Regions from separate parts of the Streptomyces sp. NPDC027672 genome, predicted to be linked through region 1. Evidence: predicted binding sites of a transcription regulator. Region 1 holds the regulator's gene; the other holds the start of a gene.
What was found. The regulator HspR, encoded in region 1, represses chaperone genes until heat shock. The targets are predictions, from matches to a motif close to TTGAGNNNNNNNNNCTCAA.
Positions count from the first base shown of each region.

Region 1 (8,681 bases):
ACGAGCCGACCGCGGCGGCGCTCGCGTACGGCCTCGACAAGGACGACCAGACGATCCTCGTCTTCGACCTCGGCGGCGGCACCTTCGACGTGTCCCTGCTGGAGATCGGCGACGGCGTCGTCGAGGTGAAGGCCACCAACGGCGACAACCACCTCGGTGGTGACGACTGGGACCAGCGCGTCGTCGACTACCTGGTCAAGCAGTTCCAGTCCGGTCACGGCGTGGACCTGTCCAAGGACAAGATGGCCCTCCAGCGCCTCCGCGAGGCCGCCGAGAAGGCCAAGATCGAGCTGTCGTCCTCCACGGAGACCTCGATCAACCTGCCGTACATCACGGCCTCCGCCGAGGGCCCGCTGCACCTGGACGAGAAGCTCACCCGCGCCCAGTTCCAGCAGCTGACGGCCGACCTGCTGGAGCGCTGCAAGACGCCGTTCCACAACGTCATCAAGGACGCCGGCATCTCCATCAACGAGATCGACCACGTCGTCCTCGTCGGTGGCTCCACCCGTATGCCCGCCGTCGCCGAACTGGTCAAGGAACTGACCGGCGGCAAGGAGGCCAACAAGGGTGTGAACCCGGACGAGGTCGTCGCCATCGGCGCCTCGCTCCAGGCCGGTGTCCTCAAGGGCGAGGTCAAGGACGTCCTGCTGCTCGACGTCACCCCGCTGTCCCTCGGCATCGAGACCAAGGGCGGCATCATGACCAAGCTGATCGAGCGCAACACCACGATCCCGACCAAGCGCTCGGAGATCTTCACCACGGCCGAGGACAACCAGCCGTCGGTGCAGATCCAGGTCTACCAGGGCGAGCGCGAGATCGCGGCGTACAACAAGAAGCTGGGCATGTTCGAGCTGACCGGTCTGCCGCCGGCGCCGCGCGGCGTCCCGCAGATCGAGGTCTCCTTCGACATCGACGCCAACGGCATCATGCACGTCACGGCGAAGGACCTCGGCACCGGCAAGGAGCAGAAGATGACCGTCACCGGCGGCTCCTCGCTGCCGAAGGACGAGGTCGACCGCATGCGCGAGGAGGCCGAGCGGTACGCGGAGGAGGACCACAAGCGCCGCGAGGCCGCCGAGACCCGCAACCAGGGCGAGCAGCTCGTCTACCAGACCGAGAAGTTCCTCAAGGACAACGAGGACAAGGTCCCGGGCGAGGTGAAGACCGAGGTGGAGTCCGCCGTCGCCGAGCTGAAGGAGAAGCTCAAGGGCGAGGACACCGCCGAGATCCGCACCGCCACCGAGAAGGTCGCGGCCGTCTCGCAGAAGCTGGGCCAGGCCATGTACGCCGACGCCCAGGGCGCGCAGGCCGCCGGCGGTGCCGCCACCGGTGAGGCCAAGGCCGACGACGACGTCGTGGACGCCGAGATCGTGGACGACGAGCGCAAGGACGGTGCCGCGTGACGGAGGAGACCCCGGGCTTCGAGGAGAAGCCCGACGTCCCCTCCGGCGCCACCTCCGACGACGCCGAGCCGAAGGCCGCCACCCCCTCCGCGGAGGAGGCGGCGGCCCCGGCCGGGGACGCACCCGAAGAGAACGCCGGCCTGGTGGCCCAGCTGGACCAGGTGCGCACCGCGCTGGGCGAGCGCACCGCGGACCTCCAGCGGCTGCAGGCCGAGTACCAGAACTACCGCCGCCGCGTCGAGCGGGACCGCGCCGCGGTCAAGGAGATCGCTGTCGCGAACCTCCTGACCGAGCTGCTGCCCGTGCTCGACGACATCGGCCGCGCGCGCGAACACGGCGAACTGGTCGGCGGCTTCAAGTCGGTGGCCGAATCGCTGGAGACCGTCGCGGCCAAGCTGGGCCTGCAGCAGTTCGGCAAGGAGGGCGAGCCCTTCGACCCGACGATCCACGAGGCCCTGATGCACAGTTACGCGCCGGACGTCACCGAGACGACCTGCGTGGCGATCCTCCAGCCGGGGTATCGCATCGGCGAGCGCACCATCCGCCCCGCGCGGGTGGCCGTCGCCGAGCCGCAGCCCGGCGCGCAGACCGTCAAGGCGGAGGAGGCCGAGGAGAACGCGGCGGCCGACGACAAGGAGAACGGTGGCCCGGAGGAGGGCTGACGTCATCACCGGCAGGAAGGAGGGACGTCGGGGATGAGCACCAAGGACTTCATCGAGAAGGACTACTACAAGGTCCTCGGCGTCCCCAAGGACGCCACCGAGGCCGAGATCAAGAAGGCGTACCGGAAGCTGGCGCGCGAGTTCCACCCGGACGCCAACAAGGGCAACACCAAGGCGGAGGAGCGCTTCAAGGAGATCTCCGAGGCGAACGACGTCCTCGGCGACCCCAAGAAGCGCAAGGAGTACGACGAGGCGCGCGCGCTGTTCGGCAACGGCGGCTTCCGCCCCGGACCGGGCGCGGCCGGCGGCGGCTCCTTCAACTTCGACCTGGGCGACCTCTTCGGGGGCGCCGCCCAGGGCGGAGGCTTCGGCGGCGGCATCGGTGACGTCTTCGGGGGCCTGTTCAACCGCGGCGGCGCCACGGGCACGCGGACCCAGCCCCGGCGCGGCCAGGACGTCGAGTCCGAGGTCACGCTGAGCTTCACGGAGGCCATCGAGGGCGCCACGGTGCCGCTGCGGATGTCCTCCCAGGCGCCCTGCAAGGCCTGTTCGGGCACCGGCGACAAGAACGGCACGCCGCGCGTGTGCCCGACCTGCGTCGGCACCGGGCAGGTCGCCCGGGGCTCCGGCGGCGGCTTCTCGCTGACCGATCCCTGCCCCGACTGCAAGGGCCGCGGTCTGATCGCCGAGCACCCGTGCCTGGAGTGCAAGGGCAGCGGGCGCGCCAAGTCGTCGCGGACCATGCAGGTCCGCATCCCGGCAGGGGTGACCGACGGCCAGCGCATCCGGCTGCGCGGCAAGGGCGCGCCCGGCGAGCGGGGCGGCCCGGCCGGCGATCTGTACGTGGTGGTGCACGTCGGGGAGCACCCGGTGTTCGGCCGCAAGGGCGACAACCTCACCGTCACCGTGCCGGTGACGTTCGCCGAGGCCGCGCTCGGCGGCGAGGTGCGGGTGCCGACCCTCGGCGGCCCGGCCGTCACCCTGAAGCTGCCCCCCGGCACCCCGAACGGCCGTACGATGCGGGCCCGGGGCAAGGGCGCGGTCCGCAAGGACGGCACCCGCGGCGATCTGCTGGTCACCGTCGAGGTGCGGGTGCCCGCGGACCTGTCGGGGAAGGCTCGTGACGCGCTGGAGGCGTATCGCGAGGCGACCGCGGGGGAGGACCCGCGGGCGGAGCTGTTCGAGGCCGCGAAGGGAGCTTGAGAGGATGGACGGCCGTCGTCCCCGTCAGCGCGGGGGTTTCTCGCCGTACGAACTGACCGATGAGACCCCGGTCTACGTCATCTCGGTGGCGGCCCAGCTCTCCGGCCTCCACCCGCAGACGCTGCGCCAGTACGACCGCCTGGGCCTGGTCTCCCCGGACCGCACTGCGGGCCGGGGCCGGCGCTACTCGGCCCGTGACATCGAACTGCTCCGCCAGGTGCAGCAGTTGTCGCAGGACGAGGGCATCAACCTGGCCGGCATCAAGCGGATCATCGAACTGGAGAACCAGGTCGCCGCGCTCCAGTCCCGGGTCGTGGAGCTGGAGGCGGCCCTGGACGGCGCGGCGGCGGCGATGCGGCAGCGCGAGGCCGCGGTGCACGCCTCCTACCGGCGCGACCTGGTGCCGTACCAGGAGGTCCAGCAGACCAGCGCGCTGGTGGTGTGGCGGCCGAAGCGGCAGCAGCAGGACTGACCGACGCGCGCGGCGCGGTACGACGAGGGGCCCGGAGACCGGGCCCCTCTCGGTTTTCCGGGGTGTCCCGGTCAGGCCGCCGGGGTCACCGGGCCGCCGGCGGAGGCGGGTTCGGTGCCGTCCTCGGAGGCCGGTTCGGTGCCGTCCTCGGCCGGGGGCGTGCCCAGCTCGGTGGCGACCACCACGTCGGCCTCGCCGGTCTGCCGGTAGCGGGAGTTCCAGGCGTCGTCGACGGCCTCCACGAAGAAGCAGCGCTCCTCGCCGTCCGGCGTCGTCTGGTACCGGTAGGAGGTCTGGTCGGGCATCAGCCAGGCGTCCTGGTAGGCGGAGCAGACCCGGTCCTCGCCGTCGCTCAGGATGCGGCCCGCGTAGACGGAGTACCGGTGCAGGTCGGGCGCCGGGTTCGGGTCCCAGGCCAGCTCGAAGCCGTAGTCGGTCGCAGTGACCGTCAGTCCGGTGACGGGGGGCGGCGGGGTGTCGTCCCGGCGCGTGCCGTCGAGAGCGGCGGACCGGGCGGACTCGTTGCCCGCCGCGTCCACCGCGGTCACCCGGTAGAAGTACGTGGTGCGCACCGCCGCCGTGGCGTCCCGGTAGGAGGTGTCCGTGGCGGTGCCGAGGCGGGTGTAGGTGCCGTTCGCGCTCGTCGCCCGGTACACCCGGTAGGAGACCGCGCCGGGCTGGACGCTCCAGCCGAGGCGGAGGCCGTTCTGCTCGGAGGCGTCGGTGATCTCCAGACCGGCGGGGGCGCCGGGCGCGGTCCGGTCGGCGGTGGTGACGGGCAGGTCCGCGGTGCCCGTGGACTCGTTGCCGGCCTTGTCGTAGGCGCGGACCTCGTAGTAGTACGTCTCGCCGGTCACCGGCAGGGTGCTGTCGGTGTAGCTGGTGGCGGTGGTCCTCACCAGCGGCGCGGCCTCGTACGGGGAGCCCTTCAGCCGCCGGTAGACGCGGTAGCCGGCGAGGTCCATCTCCTTGCTCTTCGACCAGGAGACCTTGGCCCGGCCGGTCGCCGCGTCGTAGGTCACCGAGGCCCCGGCGGGCACCAGGGGCTTGACCTTGTCCACGTCGGCCGTGGTGCGGGGCGTGTAGGCGAAGGAGACGTTCGCGGCGCCGGTCCAGTTCACGAAGTCCACGCGGAGCGTGTGCTTGCCGGACGGGATGGTGACGTTGACGGTCTTCGTCTGGGTGGTCGACACGTTCTTCCACAGGTCGACCTTGCGGGTGCCGTCCAGGTACACCCGGATGCCGTCCTGGGCGGAGACCGGCAGCGCGAAGGGGCCGCCGGAACCGAAGTCGCGGGTCACGGTCCAGCGGACGCCGAAGTTGTCCTTCGGCAGGCCCGTGGCCGGGGCGCCGGTGCCCCACTTCTCGGCGACGGCGCTGTCGCAGTCGGTCTTCTTCGGCGTGCCGGAGAACGAGGTGTTCGCGTAGAACTGCCGCTGGTAGACGGGTGAGGCGCAGCTCACGGCGGCGGACGCGGACGGGCTGACGGCGCTCAGCAGGGCGCCGGAGGCGGCGAGCACGACGGCCGTGGCGGTCGCACGTCTGGCTGGGTTCATTCGTTCCTCTGATCGAATCGGAGCGCGGCTCGGGGCCGCCGGAGATCACGACTCGTGGCGAACCGGGTTGGTTGTACGGATCTTTGCCGTCCCGTGAACTCCCTTTGGATGGACGGGCCGTAAAGAGCCGTTGAAGGAGGTTTCGCGCAATCTCCACAAGTGCAGCCCAGCGTGGTGTTGCGCACTCGTTAAGTGATTCTCCTTGACGCCGGGTGTGGGCTCCGCGTTGTCTTTTCAGACACCTGGGTCGTATAGCAGCACCCACGTCCGGAACACACCTGAAGTGAGCTTCGCATGCGTCGTATCGCCATAGCCGTGGCCGCGTCCACGATGACCCTCTCGCTCGCCGGCTGTGGGGTGCTGAACGCGACGGGGGACGGCGCGAGCGCGAGCCCGACCAAGGGCAACGACATCACCGTGGGGCTGCTGCTGCCCGAGAAGGCGAACACCCGTTACAACAAGTTCGACTATCCGATCATCGAGCGGAAGGTCGCCGAACTCACCAAGAAGCACGGCAAGGTCGAGTACGCCAACGCCGACGCGAGCGCCACCCGGCAGGCCCGGCAGTTGCAGGACATGATCGACGGCAAGGTCGACGTCATCCTGCTCGACGCGGTGGACGCGCACGCCATCGTCGGCGAGGTGCGGAAGGCCAAGGACGCGGGCATCCCGGTCATCGCCTACGACCGGCTCGCCGAGGGTCCGATCGACGCCTACGTCTCCTTCGACAACGAACTGGTCGGCGAGGTGCAGGGCCGCACCCTGCTGGAGGCCCTCGGCGCCGGCGCCGGCCCCTCCGCCAAGGTCGTCATGATGAACGGCTCGCCCACCGACCCCAACGCCAAGCAGTTCAAGCAGGGCGCGCTCTCCGAGCTGAACGGCAAGGTGGCGATCGCCCAGAGCTTCGACACCACGGGCTGGAAGCCGGAGAACGCCGAGGCCAACATGGCCAAGGCGATCGCCGCGCTCGGCAAGGACGGCATCGCCGGTGTGTACGCGGCCAACGACGGCATGGCGGGCGGTGTCATCAAGGCGCTGAAGGCGGCCGGCGTCACCCAACTGCCCCCGGTCACCGGCCAGGACGCCGAACTCCCCGCGGTGCAGCGGATCGTGGGCGGCGAGCAGTACATGAGCGTCTACAAGTCCTACCCGGACGAGGCCGAGACCGCCGCGCAGATCGCCGTCACCAAGGTGCAGGGCAAGGACATCCAGTTCGACGCCCTCACCCAGGACCGGGTGGACAGCCCCACCGCCAAGGACATCCCGTCGAAGCTGGTCCAGGTGAGCGCGCTGACCAAGGGCACCATCAAGGACACGGTCGTCGCGGACGGCATCTACTCGGTGGACGACATCTGCACCGCCAAGTACAAGGCGGCCTGCGCCGCGATCGGCCTGAAGTAACCGCCGCGCCGCCCCGGCGCCACCGCAGCTTGTTGCAAGGTGAAGGACGGAGCATCGCCAAAACCCGGACACAGCAGGTCTTTTCCATCGCCGCCACCGGATGAGCCGTGTTGCGGACCCGGTCGCCGCCGCGCATAGTTGCGCTGCGGAAGTGGCAGCACACCGGGGGTGGAATGGGCGATGACCGGGCGCGGGGCGGAGGAGCACCCTCACGGTGCCGACCGGCTGTGTGAGGCCGGCGATCGGGTGTACTCCCGTGCCGTGCGCCGGGGACGGGTGCCGCGCGCGGACGCCGGGCCCGTGCCCTGCCTGCTGGAGCTGGCCCTGCTGCACCCCGACCCCGACGACATGGACTGGCTGGTGCCGACCTCCCCGCAGGAGGTCATGACCCGGCTGCTGCGCGGCGTCTACGAGGAGGTCAGCGCGAGCCAGCGCCGGGTGGGCTCGGCGGTGGCCGCCTTCGAGTGGTACGCGGGCCTGGGCCGGCAGCCGGACACCCCGGCGGCACCGGCCGAGGGCAGCGCGATCCGCGTCCTGGACGGGCTCGCCCGCATCCAGGCCGCGATGGACGAGGCGACCGAGGCGTGCACCACCGAGGTGCTCACCGTGCAGCCCGGCGGCATCCGGCGGGAGGCCGAACTCACCGAGGGACTGCACCGGGCGCTGGCGCTGCGCGGCCGGGGCGTGCGCATGCGCGACCTCTACACGCACGTGGCGCGGCACGGGCAGGGCCTGCTCACCTATCTGGAGCTGATGGGCGACACGGTGGAGGCCCGGACCCTGGACGAGGTCATCGACCGGCTGATCCTGTTCGACCGCACGGTGGCCTTCATCCCCGCCAACACCGACCGCACGATGGCGCTGGAGCTGCGCCATCCGGCGCTGGTCGAGTATCTGGTGACGGTCTTCGAGCGCCTGTGGCGGCTGGCCATCCCGCTGACGGCACCGCTGCCCGACACCGGCATCGAGGGCATCTCGCACCGCGAGCAGTCCATCGCCGCGCTGCTGGCGGAGGGCCATCAGGACGCGGTGATCGCCGAGCGCCTGGGCATCAGCGTCCGCACCTGCCGCGCCCACATCGCCCGGCTGTCGGAGACGCTGGGCGCGGCCAGCCGTACCCAGCTCGGCGTCAGGATCGCCCAGGTGGGCCTGGACGGCCACCGGCCGGCCCGGCCGGCCACCGCGCTCACCGCGCCGGACCAGGACCCGCCTGCCGGGCGCTGAGCGGCCCCCGGCGCCCGCGCCCGCGGCGGCCGCCGCCCGGCCGTCCCCGGCTCAGTGGTCCCGCTCCAGGATGCCGGACTGCGCGATGAGGAAGCCGAGCTGGGCGCGGCTGCCGCTGCCGAGGGAGGTGGCCAGCTTGGCGATGTGGGCCCGGCAGGTGCGGACGTTCATCCCGAGGCGGCGCGCGATGGCCTCGTCCACATGGCCCTCGACCAGCAGCTTGGCGATGGAGTGCTGGACCTCGGTGATGCCGTCGGGGGCGGTCTCGTACGGGGCGCCGGCGCTGAGCGGGACGGCGCGGGCCCACATGAACTCGAAGACCTTGATCAGATAGCGGACGAGCCCCGGGTGGCGGAGTTCGAGCGCGACCTCGCCGTCGTCCCGGGTCGGGATGAAGGCCACGGTCTCGTCGCAGATGATCAGCCGCTCGACCAGTTCGTCGATGGTGCGGTACTCCACCTTGCCGTCGGCGAACTGGGCCACGTAGGCGAGCGTCTCGGGGCTGTAGCGGGCCGGGTGCTGGTAGAGGGTGCGGATGCGGCAGCCCCGCTCGATCAGCGGCCGGTCGCGCTCCAGCGCCTTGGCGAGGGTGTGTTCCAGGCGCCTGCGGCTCGGCTGCACGGTGAGCATCTCGGTCTGGCACTGGGCGGTGGCCAGATCGAGCGCCGCGTTGATCCGGTCCAGGCCCTCCAGCACGGTGATGGAGTGCGTGGTCGCGGTCGGCTGGGCACTGATGTGCATGAACGGCTCGAATGCGTCG
Region 1 covers NZ_JBVHSO010000006.1:271,568-280,248, forward strand. Annotated here, with positions in the region: gene dnaK (molecular chaperone DnaK) at 1-1,403, shown strand, start outside; gene grpE (nucleotide exchange factor GrpE) at 1,400-2,065, shown strand; gene dnaJ (molecular chaperone DnaJ) at 2,099-3,268, shown strand; gene ACZ4SV_RS17100 (heat shock protein transcriptional repressor HspR) at 3,273-3,740, shown strand; gene ACZ4SV_RS17105 (PA14 domain-containing protein) at 3,812-5,296, opposite strand; gene ACZ4SV_RS17110 (sugar ABC transporter substrate-binding protein) at 5,591-6,697, shown strand; gene ACZ4SV_RS17115 (helix-turn-helix transcriptional regulator) at 6,878-7,921, shown strand; gene ACZ4SV_RS17120 (helix-turn-helix transcriptional regulator) at 7,973-8,681, opposite strand, start outside.

Region 2 (8,681 bases), on a different contig from region 1:
ACGGTGGTCACCCCGGCGCGGTGGGCGGCGAGCAGCTTCTGCTTCACGCCGCCGATCGGCAGCACCCGCCCGGTCAGCGAGACCTCGCCGGTCATGGCCACATCGGTGCGGACCAGCCGCCCGGAGAGCAGCGAGGCGAGGGCCGTGGTCATCGTGACGCCCGCGCTCGGACCGTCCTTGGGCACCGCGCCCGCCGGGAAGTGGATGTGCACGCCCCGGTCCTTCAGGCCCGCCACCGGCAGCTCCAGCTCGGCGCCGTGGCTGCGCAGGAAGCTCAGCGCGATCTGCGCGGACTCCTTCATCACGTCCCCGAGCTGACCGGTGAGGGTCAGGCCCGCCGCGCCGGTCTCCGGGTCGGCCAGGGACGCCTCCACGAAGAGCACGTCACCGCCGGCGCCGGTGACCGCGAGCCCGGTGGCCACGCCGGGGACGGCCGTACGGCGCTCGGCCGGGTCCTGGGCGGACTCGGGCACGTGGTGCGGCCGGCCGATCAGCCCGCGCAGCTCGCCGTCGGTGACCGTGCACGGCAGCTCCCGCTCGCCCAGTTCGTGCTGGGCGGCGACCTTGCGCAGCAGCCGGGCGAGGGACCGCTCCAGGGTGCGCACGCCCGCCTCGCGGGTGTACTCGCCGGCCAGCTTGCGCAGCGCGCTGTCGTCGATCGTGACCTCGGCCCGGTCCAGGCCGGCCCGCTCCAACTGGCGCGGGAGCAGGTGGTCGCGGGCGATGACGATCTTCTCGTCCTCGGTGTAGCCGTCCAGGCGGACGATCTCCATCCGGTCGGCGAGGGCCTCCGGGATGGCCTCCAGGACGTTGGCGGTGGCGAGGAAGACCACGTCGGACAGGTCCAGCTCGACTTCCAGGTAGTGGTCCCGGAAGGTGTGGTTCTGCGCCGGGTCGAGGACTTCGAGCAGGGCGGCGGCCGGGTCGCCCCGGAAGTCGGAGCCCACCTTGTCGATCTCGTCCAGCAGGACCACCGGGTTCATCGAGCCGGCCTCCTTGACGGCCCGCACGATCCGGCCGGGCAGCGCGCCGACGTACGTACGGCGGTGGCCGCGGATCTCGGCCTCGTCGCGGACGCCGCCGAGGGCGACCCGGACGAACTTGCGGCCCATGGCGTGGGCGACGCTCTCGCCGAGGCTGGTCTTGCCGACGCCGGGCGGGCCGACCAGGGCGAGCACGGCACCGCCGCGCCGCCCGCCGATGACGCCCAGGCCGCGGTCCGCGCGCCGCTTGCGCACGGCCAGGTACTCGGTGATGCGCTCCTTGACGTCCTCCAGGCCCGCGTGCTCGGCGTCCAGCACCGCCTTGGCGCCCTGGATGTCGTACGCGTCCTCGGTCCGCTCGTTCCACGGCATCTCCAGGACGGTGTCCAGCCAGGTCCGGATCCAGGAGCCCTCGGGCGACTGGTCGGAGGCGCGCTCCAGCTTGTCGACCTCCTTCAGCGCGGCCTCGCGGACCTTCTCCGGCAGGTCGGCGGCCTCCACGCGGGCGCGGTAGTCGTCGCTCTCCTCGGCCGAATCCCTGGAGTTCTCGCCGTTCAGCTCGCGCAGCTCCTTGCGGACGGCCTCGAGCTGACGGCGCAGCAGGAACTCGCGCTGCTGCTTGTCGACGCCCTCCTGGACGTCCTTGGCGATGGTCTCGGCCACCTCCTGCTCGGCGAGGTGGTCGCGCAGTTGCTGGGTGGCCAGCCGGAGCCGGGCCACCGGGTCGGCGGTCTCCAGCAGTTCGACCTTCTGGTCGGTGGTCAGGAACGGCGAGTAGCCGGAGTTGTCGGCCAGCGCGGACACGTCGTCGATGGCCTGGACGCGGTCCACGACCTGCCAGGCGCCGCGCTTCTTCAGCCAGGTGGTGGCGAGCGCCTTGTACTCCTTGACCAGTTCGGCGACGTGGCCCGGCAGCGGCTCCGGCACGCTCTCCCCGACGCTTGCGCCCTCGACCCAGAGCGCGGCGCCCGGTCCGGTGGTGCCGGCGCCGATACGGACCCGGCTGCGGCCGCGGACCAGGGCCCCGGGGTCACCGTCGGCCAGCCGTCCGACCTGCTCCACCGTGCCGAGGACGCCGGTCTTCGCGTAGGTGCCGTCGATCCGCGGCACCAGCAGGACCCTGGGCTTGCCGGGTTCGGAACGGGCGGCGGCCTGCGCGGCCTCCACCGCGGCCCGCACCTCGGCGTCGCTCAGGTCCAGTGGCACCACCATGCCGGGCAGTACGACCTCGTCGTCGAGCGGCAGCACGGGCAGGGTCAGCGTGAACGCCGGTGACTCAGCAGCCATGATCTCCCCTTAGGCAGTCAACTTGAGCTATGCCGACTCAATGTTCTGGCGGCTCCCGATGTTCCCGAAGCGGTGTTCGCTCTGAGCGATCACCTGCCGGCCGCCACTCGTCCGTGGACGTCCCGCGCAATTCCCGTGAACGTCCGGCCCTGTTCGAGCAGGATGGGGGCCATGACTGCCGTGTACGACACTCCCGTGGTCCTGGACCGGCGCGACGGCCCGTACGGCGAGGTGGTGCTGCGCCGGCACGGCGCGCTGCTGCAGATCATCGCCAACGGCTGCTTCCTGATGGACACCTCCGACGGCCGCTCGGAACGCCTGCTGGTGGACGCCGCGCGCACCGCGCTGGACGGCCGCCCGGCGCCGGAGGTGCTGATCGGCGGGCTGGGCGTGGGCTTCTCGCTCGCACACGCCGCGGCCAATCCCCGCTGGGGCCGGATCACCGTGGTGGAGCGCGAGCCCGCCGTCATCGACTGGCACCGGGACGGCCCGCTGTCCGCGCTGTCCGCCGCCGCACTCGCCGACCCGCGCACCCGGATCGTACGAGCCGATCTCGTGGCGTACGTCAATGAGACATCCGACACGTTCGACGCGCTGTGCCTCGACATCGACAACGGCCCCGGCTGGACCGTCACGGAGGACAACGACGGCCTGTACTCACCGGACGGACTCGCCGCCTGCGCACGGGTGTTGAGACCCGGCGGGGTGCTCGCGGTGTGGTCGGCCGAGCCCTCTCCGGAATTTGAAGGAACCTTGCGGAATGCCGGGTTCCAGCAGGTGCGTACCGAAGAGGTGCCGGTTGCCCGGGGCGTTCCCGACGCCGTCCACCTCGCCGTCCGGCCTGGATAGCGACAGCGCGGTGAGTCCCCGTAATGTGCTGCCCTGACGCGGATCATTCAAGCGTCAAACGCAGACATGGGATCACCCCACGGATTCCGGAAAGCAACAACAGGGGCGGGCGATGGAGCAGACACACACCTCCCAGAGCGGCGCGGCGACGACCACCCCCGGCGCACAGCGCCGGGTGCTGGTCGTCGAGGACGATCCCACGATCGTCGACGCCATCGCGGCCCGGCTCCGTGCCGAGGGATTCCTGGTGCAAACGGCGGGGGACGGTCCGGCCGCCGTCGACACGGCCGAGGCCTGGCAGCCCGATCTGCTGATCCTCGACATCATGCTGCCCGGCTTCGACGGCCTCGAGGTGTGCCGGCGGGTGCAGGCCCAGCGGCCGGTGCCGGTGCTGATGCTCACCGCGCGGGACGACGAGACGGACATGCTGGTCGGGCTGGGCGTGGGCGCCGACGACTACATGACCAAGCCGTTCTCCATGCGGGAGCTGGCGGCCCGTGTGCACGTGCTGCTGCGCCGGGTGGAGCGGGCCGCGCTGGCCGCGACCACGCCCCGGTCCGGCATCCTGCGCCTGGGCGAACTGGAGATCGACCACGCCCAGCGCCGGGTGCGGGTGAAGTCCGAGGACGTCCACCTGACGCCCACCGAGTTCGACCTGCTGGTGTGCCTGGCGAACACCCCGCGCGCGGTGCTCTCCCGGGAGCAGCTGCTCGCCGAGGTGTGGGACTGGGCGGACGCCTCCGGCACCCGCACGGTCGACAGCCACATCAAGGCGCTGCGCCGGAAGATCGGCGCCGAGCGGATCCGCACCGTGCACGGTGTGGGCTACGCCCTGGAGACACCGACCCCGTGAGCGGCGGCGGGCGCCAGGCCGCACGGAGGAGCCCCGGGACCCTCGGCGAGGAATCCTGGGGCGGCGTTCGCCCGTTCTCGATCAAGACCAAGCTGGGCGTGCTGGTCGTCATCGCGGTGCTGATCACCACCGGGCTGTCCATCGTCGCGGTGCACACCAAGACGGAGCTGCGCTTCATCACGGTCTTCTCGATGATCGCCACGCTGCTCATCACGCAGTTCGTGGCGCACTCGCTCACCATGCCGCTGGACGAGATGAACGCGGTGGCCCGCTCCATCTCGCACGGCGACTACACGCGCCGGGTGAAGGAGCACCGCCGCGACGAACTCGGCGACCTGGCCCAGACGATCAACGTCATGGCCGACGAGCTGGAGGCCCAGGACAACCAGCGCAAGGAACTGGTGGCGAACGTCTCGCACGAGCTGCGTACCCCGATCGCCGGGCTGCGCGCGGTGCTGGAGAACATCGTCGACGGGGTCACCGAGGCCGATCCGGAGACCATGCGGACGGCCCTGAAGCAGACCGAGCGGCTCGGCCGGCTGGTGGAGACCCTGCTCGACCTGTCCCGGCTGGACAACGGCGTCGTCCCGCTGAAGACCCGGCGGTTCGAGGTGTGGCCGTATCTGTCGGGCGTGCTGAAGGAGGCCAACATGGTCGCCTCGGCGCGCGCGGGCATCGCCTCCGGCTCGGGCAGCCACACCCGCAAGGACGTCCATCTGCACCTCGACGTCTCGCCGCCGGAGCTGACCGCGCACGCGGACCCCGAGCGCATCCACCAGGTCGTCGCGAACCTGATAGACAACGCGGTCAAGCACAGTCCCGCGCACGGCCGGGTGACCGTGAAGGCGCGGCGCGGGCCGCAGCCGGAGTCACTGGTGCTGGAGGTCCTGGACGAGGGCCCGGGCATCCCCCGGTCCGAGTGGCACCGGGTGTTCGAGCGGTTCAACCGGGGTGCCGTCACCCGGCCGCACGGCCCGGGCAGCGACGGCGGCACGGGCCTGGGGCTGGCCATCGCCCGGTGGGCGGTCGATCTGCACGGCGGCCGGATCGGTGTGGCCGAATCCGAGCGGGGCTGCCGGATCATCGTCACTCTCCCAGGACTGACTTCCCTGCCGGGTTGACGTACAGTCCGCACCGGAAGCTCAAGATCCACGACGGGGCCGCCGCCGCTCGGCGCAGGCGGACACGTGTGATCAGGGCAGGCCCGGGCACACGTCGAACGACAGTGCGCCGGGCCCGTGCCGGCGCACCCTCTCACCTGCCGAACCACGCTTGTTTCCCGCCATATCAAGCCCCGAAACAAGATTTCCGATGTGACTTACACGACGATGACCTTGCTCGACCTGACCTTCCCCGCCAGGGAGGCGTAGCCTTTATTCCCGCTGTCCATCACCTTGTGAAGCGGAAGAGGGCGGTTGCCGCCGTGTCGCCACAGTCCCCCAGTAACTCATCGAGCGCCCCCGGCCTCCGGCCGGGCGGTACCCCCACCACCGACGACCGAGCCGGGAAGAACCCCGCCGCCGCGTTCGGTGCGAACGAATGGCTCGTCGACGAGATCTATCAGCAGTACCTCCAGGACCCGAACTCGGTGGACCGAGCCTGGTGGGACTTCTTCGCCGACTACAAGCCGGGGGCTCCTGCCACCCCGGCCCCGGCGGGCACCGCGGCCACGGGGGCCGCGGAGACCACCTCCCGCACGGCCGCGCAGGCCGCCCCGGCCCCGGCCGCCCAGGCCGCCGCCCCGGCCCCCGCGCAGGCACCGGCCCCCGCGGCCCCCGCTCCCGCGGCGCAGGCCGCCCCGGCCAAGCCGGCGCAACCCGCACAGGCGCCCGCTCAGCCGAAGGCCGCCGCACGGCCCGCTCCCGCTCCCGCCAAGGATGCGAAGGAAGCGCCCGAGGGCCCCGAGCTGGTCACGCTGCGCGGCCCGGCCGCCGCCGTGGCGAAGAACATGGACGCCTCGCTGGAGATGCCGACCGCCACCTCGGTCCGCGCCGTCCCGGTGAAGCTGCTGTTCGACAACCGCATCGTCATCAACAACCACCTCAAGCGCGCCCGCGGCGGGAAGATCTCCTTCACGCACCTCATCGGGTACGCGATGGTGCAGGCCGTCAAGGCCATGCCCGCGATGAACTGGGCGTTCGGCGTCAAGGACGGCAAGCCGACCCTGATCAAGCCGGCGCACGTCAACCTCGGCCTGGCCATCGACCTGGTCAAGCCCAACGGTGACCGCCAGCTCGTCGTGGCCGCCATCAAGAAGGCCGAGACGCTGAACTTCTTCGAGTTCTGGCAGGCCTACGAGGACATCGTCCGCCGCGCCCGCGAGGGCAAGCTGACGATGGACGACTTCTCCGGCGTCACGGTCTCCCTGACCAACCCCGGCGGCCTCGGCACCGTGCACTCCGTGCCGCGGCTGATGCCCGGCCAGTCCGTGATCATGGGCGTCGGCGCCATGGACTACCCGGCGGAGTTCCAGGGCACCAGCCAGGACACCCTGAACAAGCTCGGCATCTCCAAGGTCATGACGCTCACGTCGACCTACGACCACCGGGTGATCCAGGGCGCCGCCTCCGGCGAGTTCCTGCGCAACGTCGCGAACCTGCTGCTCGGCGAGAACGGCTTCTACGACGACATCTTCGAGGCGCTGCGCATCCCCTACGAGCCGGTCCGCTGGCTCAAGGACATCGACGCCAGCCACGACGACGACGTCACCAAGGCCGCCCGCGTCTTCGAGCTGATCCACTCCTACCGGGTCCGCGGCCACGTCATGGCCGACACCGACCCGCTGGAGTACAAGCAGCGCAAGCACCCCGACCTGGACATCGTCGAGCACGGCCTCACCCTGTGGGACCTGGAGCGCGAGTTCGCCGTCGGCGGCTTCGCCGGCAAGTCGATGATGAAGCTGCGCGACATCCTCGGCGTGCTCCGCGACTCGTACTGCCGCACCACCGGCATCGAGTTCATGCACATCCAGGACCCCAAGCAGCGCAAGTGGATCCAGGACCGCGTGGAGCGCCCGCACTCCAGGATGGAGCGCGAGGAGCAGCTGCGGATCCTGCGCCGGCTGAACGCGGCGGAGGCCTTCGAGACCTTCCTGCAGACCAAGTACGTCGGCCAGAAGCGCTTCTCCCTGGAGGGCGGCGAGTCCGTCATCCCGCTGCTCGACGCGGTGATCGACTCCGCCGCCGAGTCCCGGCTGGACGAGGTCGTCATCGGCATGGCCCACCGCGGCCGGCTGAACGTGCTGGCCAACATCGTCGGCAAGTCGTACGCGCAGATCTTCCGCGAGTTCGAGGGCAACCTCGACCCGAAGTCGATGCACGGCTCCGGCGACGTGAAGTACCACCTGGGCGCCGACGGCACCTTCACCGGCCTGGACGGCGAGCAGATCAAGGTCTCGCTGGTCGCCAACCCCTCCCACCTGGAGGCGGTCGACCCGGTCCTGGAGGGCGTCGCCCGCGCCAAGCAGGACATCATCAACAAGGGCGGCACGGACTTCACGGTCCTGCCGGTGGCGATCCACGGCGACGCGGCCTTCGCGGGCCAGGGCGTGGTGGCCGAGACCCTGAACATGTCGCAGCTTCGCGGCTACCGCACCGGCGGCACGGTCCACATCGTCATCAACAACCAGGTCGGCTTCACCGCGGCCCCCGAGTCCTCGCGTTCCTCCATGTACGCGACGGACGTGGCCCGCATGATCGAGGCCCCGATCTTCCACGTCAACGGCGACGACCCCGAGGCCGTCGTCCGCGTGGCGCGGCTCGCCTTCGAGTTCCGCCAGGCGTTCAACAAGGACGTGGTGATCGACCTCATCTGCTACCGCCGCCGCGGTCACAACGAGTCGGACAACCCGGCCTTCACCCAGCCGCTGATGTACGACCTGATCGACAAGAAGCGCTCGGTGCGCAAGCTGTACACCGAGTCCCTGATCGGTCGCGGCGACATCACCCTGGAAGAGGCCGAGCAGGCCCTCCAGGACTACCAGGGCCAGCTGGAGAAGGTCTTCACGGAGGTCCGCGAGGCCACCTCCCAGCCGGCCGCCGGGGACGTCCAGGCGCCGCAGGACGGCTTCCCGGTCACGGTCCCGACCGCGGTCTCCGCCGAGGTCGTCAAGCGGATCGCCGAGTCCCAGGTCAACGTCCCGGACAACATCACCGTCCACCCGCGCCTCCAGCCGCAGCTCCAGCGGCGCGCGGCGATGGTCGAGGACGGCACGATCGACTGGGGCATGGGCGAGACCCTCGCCATCGGCTCCCTGCTGCTGGAGGGCACCCCGGTCCGGCTGGCCGGCCAGGACTCCCAGCGCGGCACGTTCGGCCAGCGCCACGCGGTGCTGATCGACCGGGAGACCGGCGAGGAGTACACCCCGCTGCAGTACCTCGCCGAGGACCAGGCGCGGCTGAACGTCTACAACTCGCTGCTGTCGGAGTACGCGGCGATGGGCTTCGAGTACGGCTACTCGCTGGCCCGCCCGGACGCGCTGGTGATGTGGGAGGCGCAGTTCGGCGACTTCGTCAACGGCGCCCAGACGGTCGTCGACGAGTTCATCTCCTCGGCCGAGCAGAAGTGGGGCCAGACGAGCGGTGTCGTGCTGCTCCTGCCGCACGGCTACGAGGGCCAGGGCCCGGACCACTCCTCCGCGCGCCCCGAGCGGTTCCTCCAGCTCTGCGCGCAGAACAACATGACGGTGGCCATGCCGACCTCGCCGTCGA
Region 2 covers NZ_JBVHSO010000001.1:261,373-270,053, forward strand. Annotated here, with positions in the region: gene lon (endopeptidase La) at 1-2,270, opposite strand, end outside; gene ACZ4SV_RS01140 (spermine/spermidine synthase domain-containing protein) at 2,442-3,119, shown strand; gene ACZ4SV_RS01145 (response regulator transcription factor) at 3,232-3,972, shown strand; gene ACZ4SV_RS01150 (sensor histidine kinase) at 3,969-5,093, shown strand; gene ACZ4SV_RS01155 (multifunctional oxoglutarate decarboxylase/oxoglutarate dehydrogenase thiamine pyrophosphate-binding subunit/dihydrolipoyllysine-residue succinyltransferase subunit) at 5,396-8,681, shown strand, end outside.
Region 2: lon (endopeptidase La) is a predicted target of HspR. The motif match lies at 2,293-2,311, and genes of this name have one in related genera.